Regions from separate parts of the Polaromonas sp. P3_B4 genome, predicted to be linked through region 1. Evidence: riboswitches for the same ligand, from Rfam matches in the RefSeq annotation. Region 1 holds a riboswitch; the other holds the start of a gene.
The links. Region 1 has a riboswitch for glycine ahead of gcvT (glycine cleavage system aminomethyltransferase GcvT). Riboswitches for the same ligand answer to the same signal wherever they lie in the genome.
Positions count from the first base shown of each region.

Region 2: linked by a shared signal. The riboswitch ahead of AC1DVV_RS16790 (D-amino acid dehydrogenase) and the one ahead of gcvT (glycine cleavage system aminomethyltransferase GcvT) in region 1 are both predicted to bind glycine.

Region 1 covers NZ_JBFUGQ010000001.1:2,279,965-2,284,188, forward strand. The annotation lists gene AC1DVV_RS10800 (TRAP transporter large permease) at 1-1,002, shown strand, start outside; gene AC1DVV_RS10805 (hypothetical protein) at 1,075-1,644, shown strand; glycine riboswitch at 1,672-1,787, shown strand; glycine riboswitch at 1,809-1,912, shown strand; gene gcvT (glycine cleavage system aminomethyltransferase GcvT) at 1,968-3,128, shown strand; gene gcvH (glycine cleavage system protein GcvH) at 3,183-3,548, shown strand; gene gcvP (aminomethyl-transferring glycine dehydrogenase) at 3,607-4,224, shown strand, end outside.
Region 2 covers NZ_JBFUGQ010000001.1:3,526,660-3,530,883, reverse strand. The annotation lists gene AC1DVV_RS16795 (DUF1737 domain-containing protein) at 1-154, opposite strand, end outside; gene AC1DVV_RS16790 (D-amino acid dehydrogenase) at 248-1,561, opposite strand; glycine riboswitch at 1,781-1,869, opposite strand; gene AC1DVV_RS16785 (GrpB family protein) at 1,972-2,514, opposite strand; gene AC1DVV_RS16780 (thioredoxin domain-containing protein) at 2,712-3,194, opposite strand; gene AC1DVV_RS16775 (alpha/beta fold hydrolase) at 3,191-3,925, opposite strand; gene AC1DVV_RS16770 (CaiB/BaiF CoA transferase family protein) at 3,956-4,224, opposite strand, start outside.

The DNA of each region.
Region 1 (4,224 bases):
ATGACCTGCGTGCTGACCTGCATGATTTTTGCGGCCGTGTCGGGCTCTTCTGTGGCCACTACTTTCGCCATAGGCGCCATCCTGATCCCGGCGCTCATCAAGCACGGCTACCCCACCGCCTACGCCGCAGCCCTGCAGGCCACCAGCGCAGAACTGGGCGTGATCATTCCGCCATCCATCCCCATGATTCTTTACGGCGTGAGCGCCGAGGTCTCGATCGGAGAACTCTTCATCGCCGGCTTCGGCCCGGGGCTTTTGATCGGCTGCGCGCTGATGCTGTTCGTGCACCTGTACTGCCGCTGGAAGGGCTGGGGCAAGCACGACGGCGACGGCCGCCTGAGCTTTGGCAAGGCGACCTGGCAGGCCAGCTGGGCGCTGCTGATGCCGGTGATTATTCTGGGCGGCATTTACGGCGGGATTTTCACGCCGACCGAGGCGTCGGCGGTGGCGGTGTTTTATGCGCTGGTCGTCGGCACCGTGATCTACCGCGAAATCAAGCCGGCCGACCTGTACGTCATCCTGCGCAAATCGGTGCTCTCCAGCGCCGTGATCATGTTCATCATCGCCAATGCCGGGTTGTTCGCCTTTCTGATCACCCGGGCCGGCGTGCCGGACGCCATAGGCCATTGGCTGGAAGCAGTGCTGCAATCGCCCGCCCTCTTCCTGCTCGGCGTTAACGCGGCGCTGTTCATCATCGGCATGTTCATTGAAACCAGCGCCGCCATCATTGTTCTGGCACCCATCCTGGCGCCAGTGGCTGTGCATTTCGGCATCGATCCGGTGCACTTCGGGCTGGTGATGGTGGTCAATCTTGCCCTGGGCATGATCACACCGCCTTTCGGCGTGAACCTGTTCGCGGCCTGCACCGTCGCCAGGATATCGCTGGACCGCATCGTGACCCACCTGATCCCCTTTGTGCTCGTCATCCTGGCTTGCCTGATGGTGGTCACTTACGTCCCGCAGCTGTCGCTGGCTCTGCGGGATCTCGTCTACGCAAAATAGCTTTTCGGACGGGATTCACGAGGCTGTCATTTTCAGCAGCCATGCTCGGGGTTTCATTTCAGGATGAAATCCATGCAGCTCCACAAAACCGACCGCGCCCGTGCCGAGCTCAAGCCCGGCGTGAGAACGCTAGGCCAGCGCGAGCGCACCCTGCTGCTGATGGCCGACGGCAGCAAGTCGGCCCAGGACTTCCGCCCGCTGTTTGAGGGCGACGGCGAAGCCATTGCCCTGCGCCTTTTGCGCGACGGCTTTCTGGAAGCCCATCCCGGCAAGACGTCCGCGCCGGCAAAAAACCCTGCGCCTGCACCCGCCCAAACACTCACGCCGGCGCAGTTACAGAACTTTCCCAGCCCCGAAACCACCCAGGCCATTCAGGTCTCTGCCGATCAATTTGAAGGCAAGCGCTCGCTTGCCACAACCCGGATGTTCCTGTTCGACATCTGCGAACGCATGTTCGCCCGGCGCAACCCGGAGATGGCCGAGCGCTTTCGCGAAGCGCTGCGCAATGCCAAAGACCGCGAGACCATGCTCAGCGCCTCGCGCGAAATGATCGAGGAAATCGAAAAAATCGCGGGCCACGAGCGCGCCGACTCCATCAGCGAGCGCATCGCCATGCTGCTGCCGCAGCACCAGGCCGCCTGATCGAGCCGACAGCGGCTTCCGTTACACTCAGCGGTGTCAGGAGAGAGTTTTCCTCGCGAAAACCGCCGAAGGCGCACGAGCACCCTGGGGGCACCCCCCTTGAGTAGCACTGAACGCTCAGGCAAAAGGACTGGCAACCGCCCTGCGGCGCACCACGCGGCAAGGCGTTCCCTACTGGAGAGAGGCCGCCTTTCACGGGCAGCCCACCGAAGGAGCAAGCCTGCATCGCCGGGTGAATCTCTCAGGTAAAGTGGACAGCAGGGGCAGCCCATGGATTGAGAACAAGTTCTTGCCATGACCGTGTTTGCCCCCTGGAGAATGCCTTGTCCGATTCGTCCACCTCTTCCGCCGCCCCCGAAACCTTGTTGAAAACGCCCCTGCATGACCTGCATGTGGAGCTTGGCGCGCGCATGGTGCCTTTTGCGGGCTATTCGATGCCGGTGCAGTACCCCGCGGGCCTGATGGCGGAACACCACCACACACGCCAGGCTGCCGGCCTTTTTGACGTGTCCCACATGGGCCAGCTACGCCTGGTGGGTGCTGATGCCGCAGTCGCGCTGGAATCCCTGATACCCGTTGATGTGATCGACCTGCCCGCCGGCAAGCAGCGCTACGGCCTGCTGTTGAACGACGACGGCGGCATCATCGACGACCTGATGTTCTTCAACCGCGACTACGCCAACGGCGGCGACCTCTTTGTCATCGTCAACGGCGCCTGCAAGGTCGGCGACATTGCACACATCCAGGCAAAGATCGGCTCGCGCTGCGAAGTCATCCCCATGCCGGAAATGGCGCTGATGGCGCTGCAGGGCCCACAGGCCGTCACTGCCTTGCAGCGCCTGGCGCCCGGTGTCGAAAAACTCGTATTCATGACCGGCGGCCGCTTCAGCGTGGCCGGCTGCGACTGCTTCATCACCCGCAGCGGCTACACCGGTGAAGATGGCTTTGAAGTCTCGGTGCCTGCTTCGCAAGCTGACGCACTCGCACGCGCGCTGCTCGCGCAACCTGAAGTCAAACCCATCGGCCTGGGCGCGCGCAATTCGCTGCGGCTGGAAGCGGGCCTGTGCCTCTATGGCAACGACATTGACACCACCACCACGCCGGTGGAGGCCAACCTCAACTGGGCCATGCAAAAGATCCGCCGCACCGGCGGCGCACGTGCCGGCGGCTTTCCGGGTGCGGACAAAATCCTGGCCCAACTGGCAGACCCCGCCCTACTCACCCGCAAGCGTATCGGCCTGGTGGCGCTGGAGCGCGTCCCTGTACGCGACCACACCGAACTGCAAAGCACCGACGGCATGGCTATCGGCGAAGTCACCAGCGGTTTGTTGGGCCCCACCATCAACCAGCCCGTCGCCATGGGTTACATCAAACCTGAGTTCGCTGCGCTGGGCACACGCGTGAACGCCATCGTGCGCGGCAAGCCGGTGCCCATGGAAGTGGCCGCCATGCCTTTCGTTCCCGCCCGCTACTACCGCGGTTAAGCACCAGATCAAGCTCCCCGTTTTATTCACCCCACTCAACCCCTGGAGAACCTCATGACCGTCAAATACACCGAAGACCACGAATGGGTCAAGATTGAAGGCAACGTCGCCACCGTCGGCATCACCGTGCATGCGCAGGATGCGCTGGGCGATGTGGTGTTTGTGGACCTGCCGGCTGTCGGCACCACCTTCGCCCAGAAAGAAACCGCCGGTGTTGTCGAATCCGTCAAGGCCGCGGCCGACGTGTATATGCCCTTGAGTGGCGAAGTCACCGAAATCAACGAAGCCCTAAGAGACGACCCATCTCTCGCTAACAGCGACCCGATGGGCGCCGGCTGGTTTTTCAAAGTCAAGCTGTCCGACCCAACGCAGCTTGACGCGCTGATGGACGAAACCCGCTACACCGCCTTCGCTGCCTGATTTTCTGACCGATTCTTTTTTCTGACTCCTGGCTGCCAAGCCTGACACGGGACCCGACATGTTGATGCAATCCGCCAAGCCCTTGGGCGATCTTGAAAACCCTGCCGAATTCATCGCCCGCCACATCGGCATCGATGACGCCGACGAAGTCCACATGCTCAGCATCGTGGGCTCAGCCTCGCGCCGCGCGCTGGTGGAAGGCATTGTTCCACGCTCGATTGCACGCAGCACCGCCATGGCCATCCCGGCCCCCGTCACGGAGGCGGCCGCGCTCAAGCAGCTCAAAGCCATCGCGGCCAAGAACCAGGTGTTCAAGAACTTCATTGGCCAAGGCTACTACGGCACCTACACGCCGGGCGTGATCCTGCGCAACATCCTCGAGAACCCCGCCTGGTACACGGCCTACACGCCCTACCAGGCTGAGATTTCGCAGGGCCGCATGGAAGCGCTGATCAACTTCCAGACCATGGTCTGCGACCTGACCGGCATGCCGATCGCCAACGCCTCCATGCTCGACGAAGCCACCGCCGCCGCCGAAGCCATGACCCTGGCCAAGCGCAGCGTGAAAAGCAAAAGCAATGTCTTCATCGTCGCAGGCGACTGCCACCCGCAAACAATTGAGGTGATCCAGACCCGCGCAAAGCCCTTGGGCATCGAGGTGAAGGTCAGCACGGCA
Region 2 (4,224 bases), 1.2 Mb from region 1:
TCTCGCCATTGAAGGTCGCCGCCGGCGAGCCGTAAAGCTCGTAACCCAGCGCCAGCACCTCACTCACCCGGCGGCAAAAGCTCGCGTCGTCAGGGCCGGTAAGGAGCCTGTAGGTGGGAAGACCGTCGGGGGGCGTAGTGGCGGGTGATGTCATGGCGGCAAGCAGCTGATGAACGGAGGGCGATATTACCGTTTCCGCCCACCTGCTGCAGAACCCCGTGCTTCAGACCCGCCTTTCAGGCCTTGCTCAGGCCTTCACCATTCCCGGCAATGCCATCACACGCCCCGGCGCCGCCATCCCCGTAAACGCAAAGTCGACTTCCGGCACGCGCCCGCTCACGATGTCCGCAATCGCCGCGCCCGAGCCGCAGGCATGCGTCCAGCCCAGCGTGCCGTGGCCCGTGTTGAGGAAGACATTGGAGGCCTTGCTTTTGCCGATGTAAGGCACGTTGCTCGGCGTGGCCGGCCGCAGGCCTGTCCAGAACTGCGCGCCTTCGCCGTCCGTCATGTCGGGAAAGAGTTGTTTTACACGGCGCACGATGGCGTTGCAGCGCACCAGGTTCAGCTCGGTGTTGTAGCCATTAAGCTCGGCCGTGCCGGCAATGCGCAAGCGGTTGCCAAAGCGCGAGAACACCAGCTTGTACTCGTCATCCGTCAGGCTCACCTGGTACGACGCCGCCTCGTTGATCACGGGCAGCGTGACCGAGTAACCCTTGGCCGGATAGATACGCAGGCTTTGCCCCAGCACTTTGGCCCACTGCGCGCTGAAGGCGCCCAGGCACATCACGTACGCATCGGCTTTCAGCATCTCGACCTTGCCACCGGCCTCGCCGCTGCCCATCGCCACCTGCACGCCGTTCAGCTGCCCCTCTGCGGCATCCAGGCCCAGCACCGTGGTGTTGTACAAAAATTTCACACCGGCTTGCTCGCAGCGCGTGGCCAGCGCAGCGGTAAACGCGCGGGCGTCACCCGATTCATCGCTGGGCGTCATGCTGCCGCCCACGATGCTGCCGCGGCATTGTGCCAGCGCGGGCTCAATCGCCACACATTCGTCGGCCGTCTTCATGTCGAGTTCGCAGCCGTGCTCGCGCATGATGCGCGCGGGTTCCTGCGCCGCGTCGTACTCTGCCTGGCTGGTGTAGAAGTGCAGGATGCCTTTGGTCTGCGCGTTGTACAGCAGGCCCAGCTCGGCGCGCAGCTTTTGCAGCGCGCCGCGGCTGTACATGCCCAGGTTCACGATCTGCTTGATGTTTTGTGCCGTGCGCGCGGGCGTGCAGTTGCGCAAAAACTCCAGCCCCCACAGCCACTGGTTCACATCGGCGCGCAGCCTGAAGAGCAGCGGTGCGTCTTCACGCGCCAGCCATTGCAGCACTTTCAGCGGCGCGCCCGGGTTGGCCCAGGGCTCCGCGTGGCTCACCGATATTTGCCCGCCGTTGGCAAAGCTGGTTTCCATCGCGGCCGCGTTGCGGCGCTCCACCACCGTGACTTCATGGCCGCGTTGCGCCAAATACCAGGCCGTGGTGATCCCCGTGACACCCGCACCCAAAACCATGACTTTCATGGCGATTCCTTTTCATTCAAGCAGAACATTGCAGTAGCGCAAGCGCCGTGCCAGGGGTTGCTGTTGAATCGGAAGAATCGTGGCAACCGCCAAGCCATCACATGCTTGCGGCCGCTTCCACTGTCCTTGTTACCTGAGAGATTCAGCCGTTGCTTGGGGCTTCGGCTTTGCTCCTTCGGTGCGCTGCACCTTGCGTGCGGCGTCTCTCCAGACGGCTGTGTGTTCCGGGCAGTACGGGACCTGAGCGATTATGGAAGTTTGCGCCTTCGGTGGCTGCCTTTGGGGCAGCGCTCTCCTGCTTGAACGGGTTTGAATTTACCACCGAAGCCTGTTTTGCCAAGCGTGAATGCGGCGTTCAGTACAGGTCTAGCGGGTTGATTCAGCGGCTTAATAGTAGGAAGCAGGGAGGCTCAGCCTTCGCTGGCCGCCTGCACAAACGCGGCTTTGGCATCGGTATAGGCCTCGCGGTCACCCGGGTGCCTGGCCGCCAGTTCCGCCTTGAGCGCGGCATAGCGCGCCGCCAGCGCCGGGTCCGAACGCAGGGCGTCGCGAAAACGCAGGCGCTGCGCCCACACCTCGCCGCCGTGAACCACCAGGTGCAGATGATGCGTGCGCCGCCCTTCTGTCCAGCGCATCAGCCATTTACGGTCGGTCAGCGAGGCATTGAATTCAGCGGAGGTCGTGTAACCGTTGGCGCACAGCGGCGCCAGAAGCGCCTCGGCCGCCGCCATGGATTCCACACCGGCCAGCATGTCGATCACCGGTTTGGCCGCCAGGCCGGGCACGGCTGTGCTGCCGATGTGCTGGATGTCGATCAGGCGGGCCGGCAGCTGAGGGGAGAGCGCAAGCAGGCGGTCCCGCTCAGCCACAAACTGCTGGGGCCAGGCTGGGTTGTAGGCCTGCAAGACCACTTCCTCGTGGATAGCGGCAAGCAGCGATTCCTGGTCAGTCATGCGCGTGACGGCTGGCAGGTTGTTGTGCAGGGGCAAAAAACGCTGTGCGACACGCCAGAATCCTTTGCGGGGCTATTTTTGGGGCGGTTTTAAGCATGAAAAAGGCCATTTGCCCAATCAGTGATTGCGCGAGCAGCTATCAAAACAATAGCAACCAGAAATCCCCACGGCTGCGAATGGGGCGGTCTGCATTTCATTTACCTGAGCGCCAGCACAGCTTTGCGCGCCTGCGTCAGCCGCTCTTCCAGGTAGGCGCCATAAAAGTCGACAGACGCCAGGCCAACCAGCCGTTCCGCCAGGTCTTGCCCGGCCGGGCCCAGAAACAGCACCGTGGGGGTGAAACCGGCTTTCCATGCCGCGACTTGCGCGGCGGCTGTCGTCACCTGGCCGTCAAAGCCGGTCAGCGGTGTCGTGCGGTCGCTGATGTTGAGCTGCCAGGCGTGCAGGCTGCCGTCTCGTTGCCCTGGCAGCAGGTAGTTGCGCCGTACCAGCTCGCAGAATGGGCAGCCGGGCAGGCTGACCAGCAGCACCAGCGGCTCATTTTTAAGGGCGGCGATTCCAGCGGCAGCCGGCAAAGAGGCCGGCACAGGCAAGGCCGTGTCTTTGGCCAGCGCAAATTGGGGCACGGTCAGCCCGGCTGCCAGCACGGCAGTGAACTGGCGGCGGCCCACCGGGCTCATTCAGCGCTTTCCAGCAAAATCTTCGTCAGCGCAGCCGGTTCGCTGATCATCGGGTCATGGCCGGTCTTGATTTCCACCACGCGCGAATTCGGCAGCCATGCACCGTCCCAGAACTTTGCGTCCTTCACGCGCAGCCGGCTGGGTTCGATGGTGGCCAGGGCGGGCTGCGTGCAGCTGACAAAAGTCCGCGGCACGGCGGCTACGCGCTGCATGTCAAACTGCAGCGGTGCCTGGTAGGTGTTGCCGGGGTGCGGTGTCTGCCGGCGCTTCACCCATTCACGGTCAGCATCGTGCAGGCCGAACACCTCCGGGTCGGGCGCCGGAAAGCTGAAGCTGGGTGAAGCTTGCGCCGCCGCCATGCGCTGCTGCTGTGTGGCGCTGGCCTGCGTGCTGCTCCAGCTCTCGCCGGGCTTGGGCACCACCGCATCCACATACACCAGGTGCTTGATGCGGTCGGGCATGCGGTCAGTGACGGCCGTGCCGATCATGCCGGCATAGGAATGCACCGCGAGCGTCACCTCATGCAACTCTTCCGCCTCGATCAGGTTGATCACGTCGTTGATGTGCGTGTCGAGGTTGATCGTGGGTGAGAGCAAATGCGCGCGCTCGCCCAGGCCCGTCAGTGTCGGCGTGAAGACCTTGTGGTGGTCCAGCTGCAGCGCCTGCGCCACCCGCCGCCAGCACCAGCCGCCGTGCCACGCGCCGTGCACCAGAACAAAATTGTGTTTCATCGAGTCACCTCTTTGTGGAAGGTTGCTGCATCAAATGGTTTTGCCACTCTTCAGTTCAGATAGCTGGGCGTCTGAATAGTTCAGTACCTCGCGCAGCACTTCATCCGTATGCTGGCCCAGCAACGGCGGCGGCAAGTCGGTGCGCACCGGCGTGGCGCTCATGCGGATGGGGCTGGAGACCAGCTTCAAATCATCCTTCACCGGGTGCTTCCACTCCGTCACCATCTTGCGCGCCTCGATCTGCGGGTCAGCAAACACCTCTGCCAGGCTGTTGATGGCACCGCACGGCACTTTTGCCG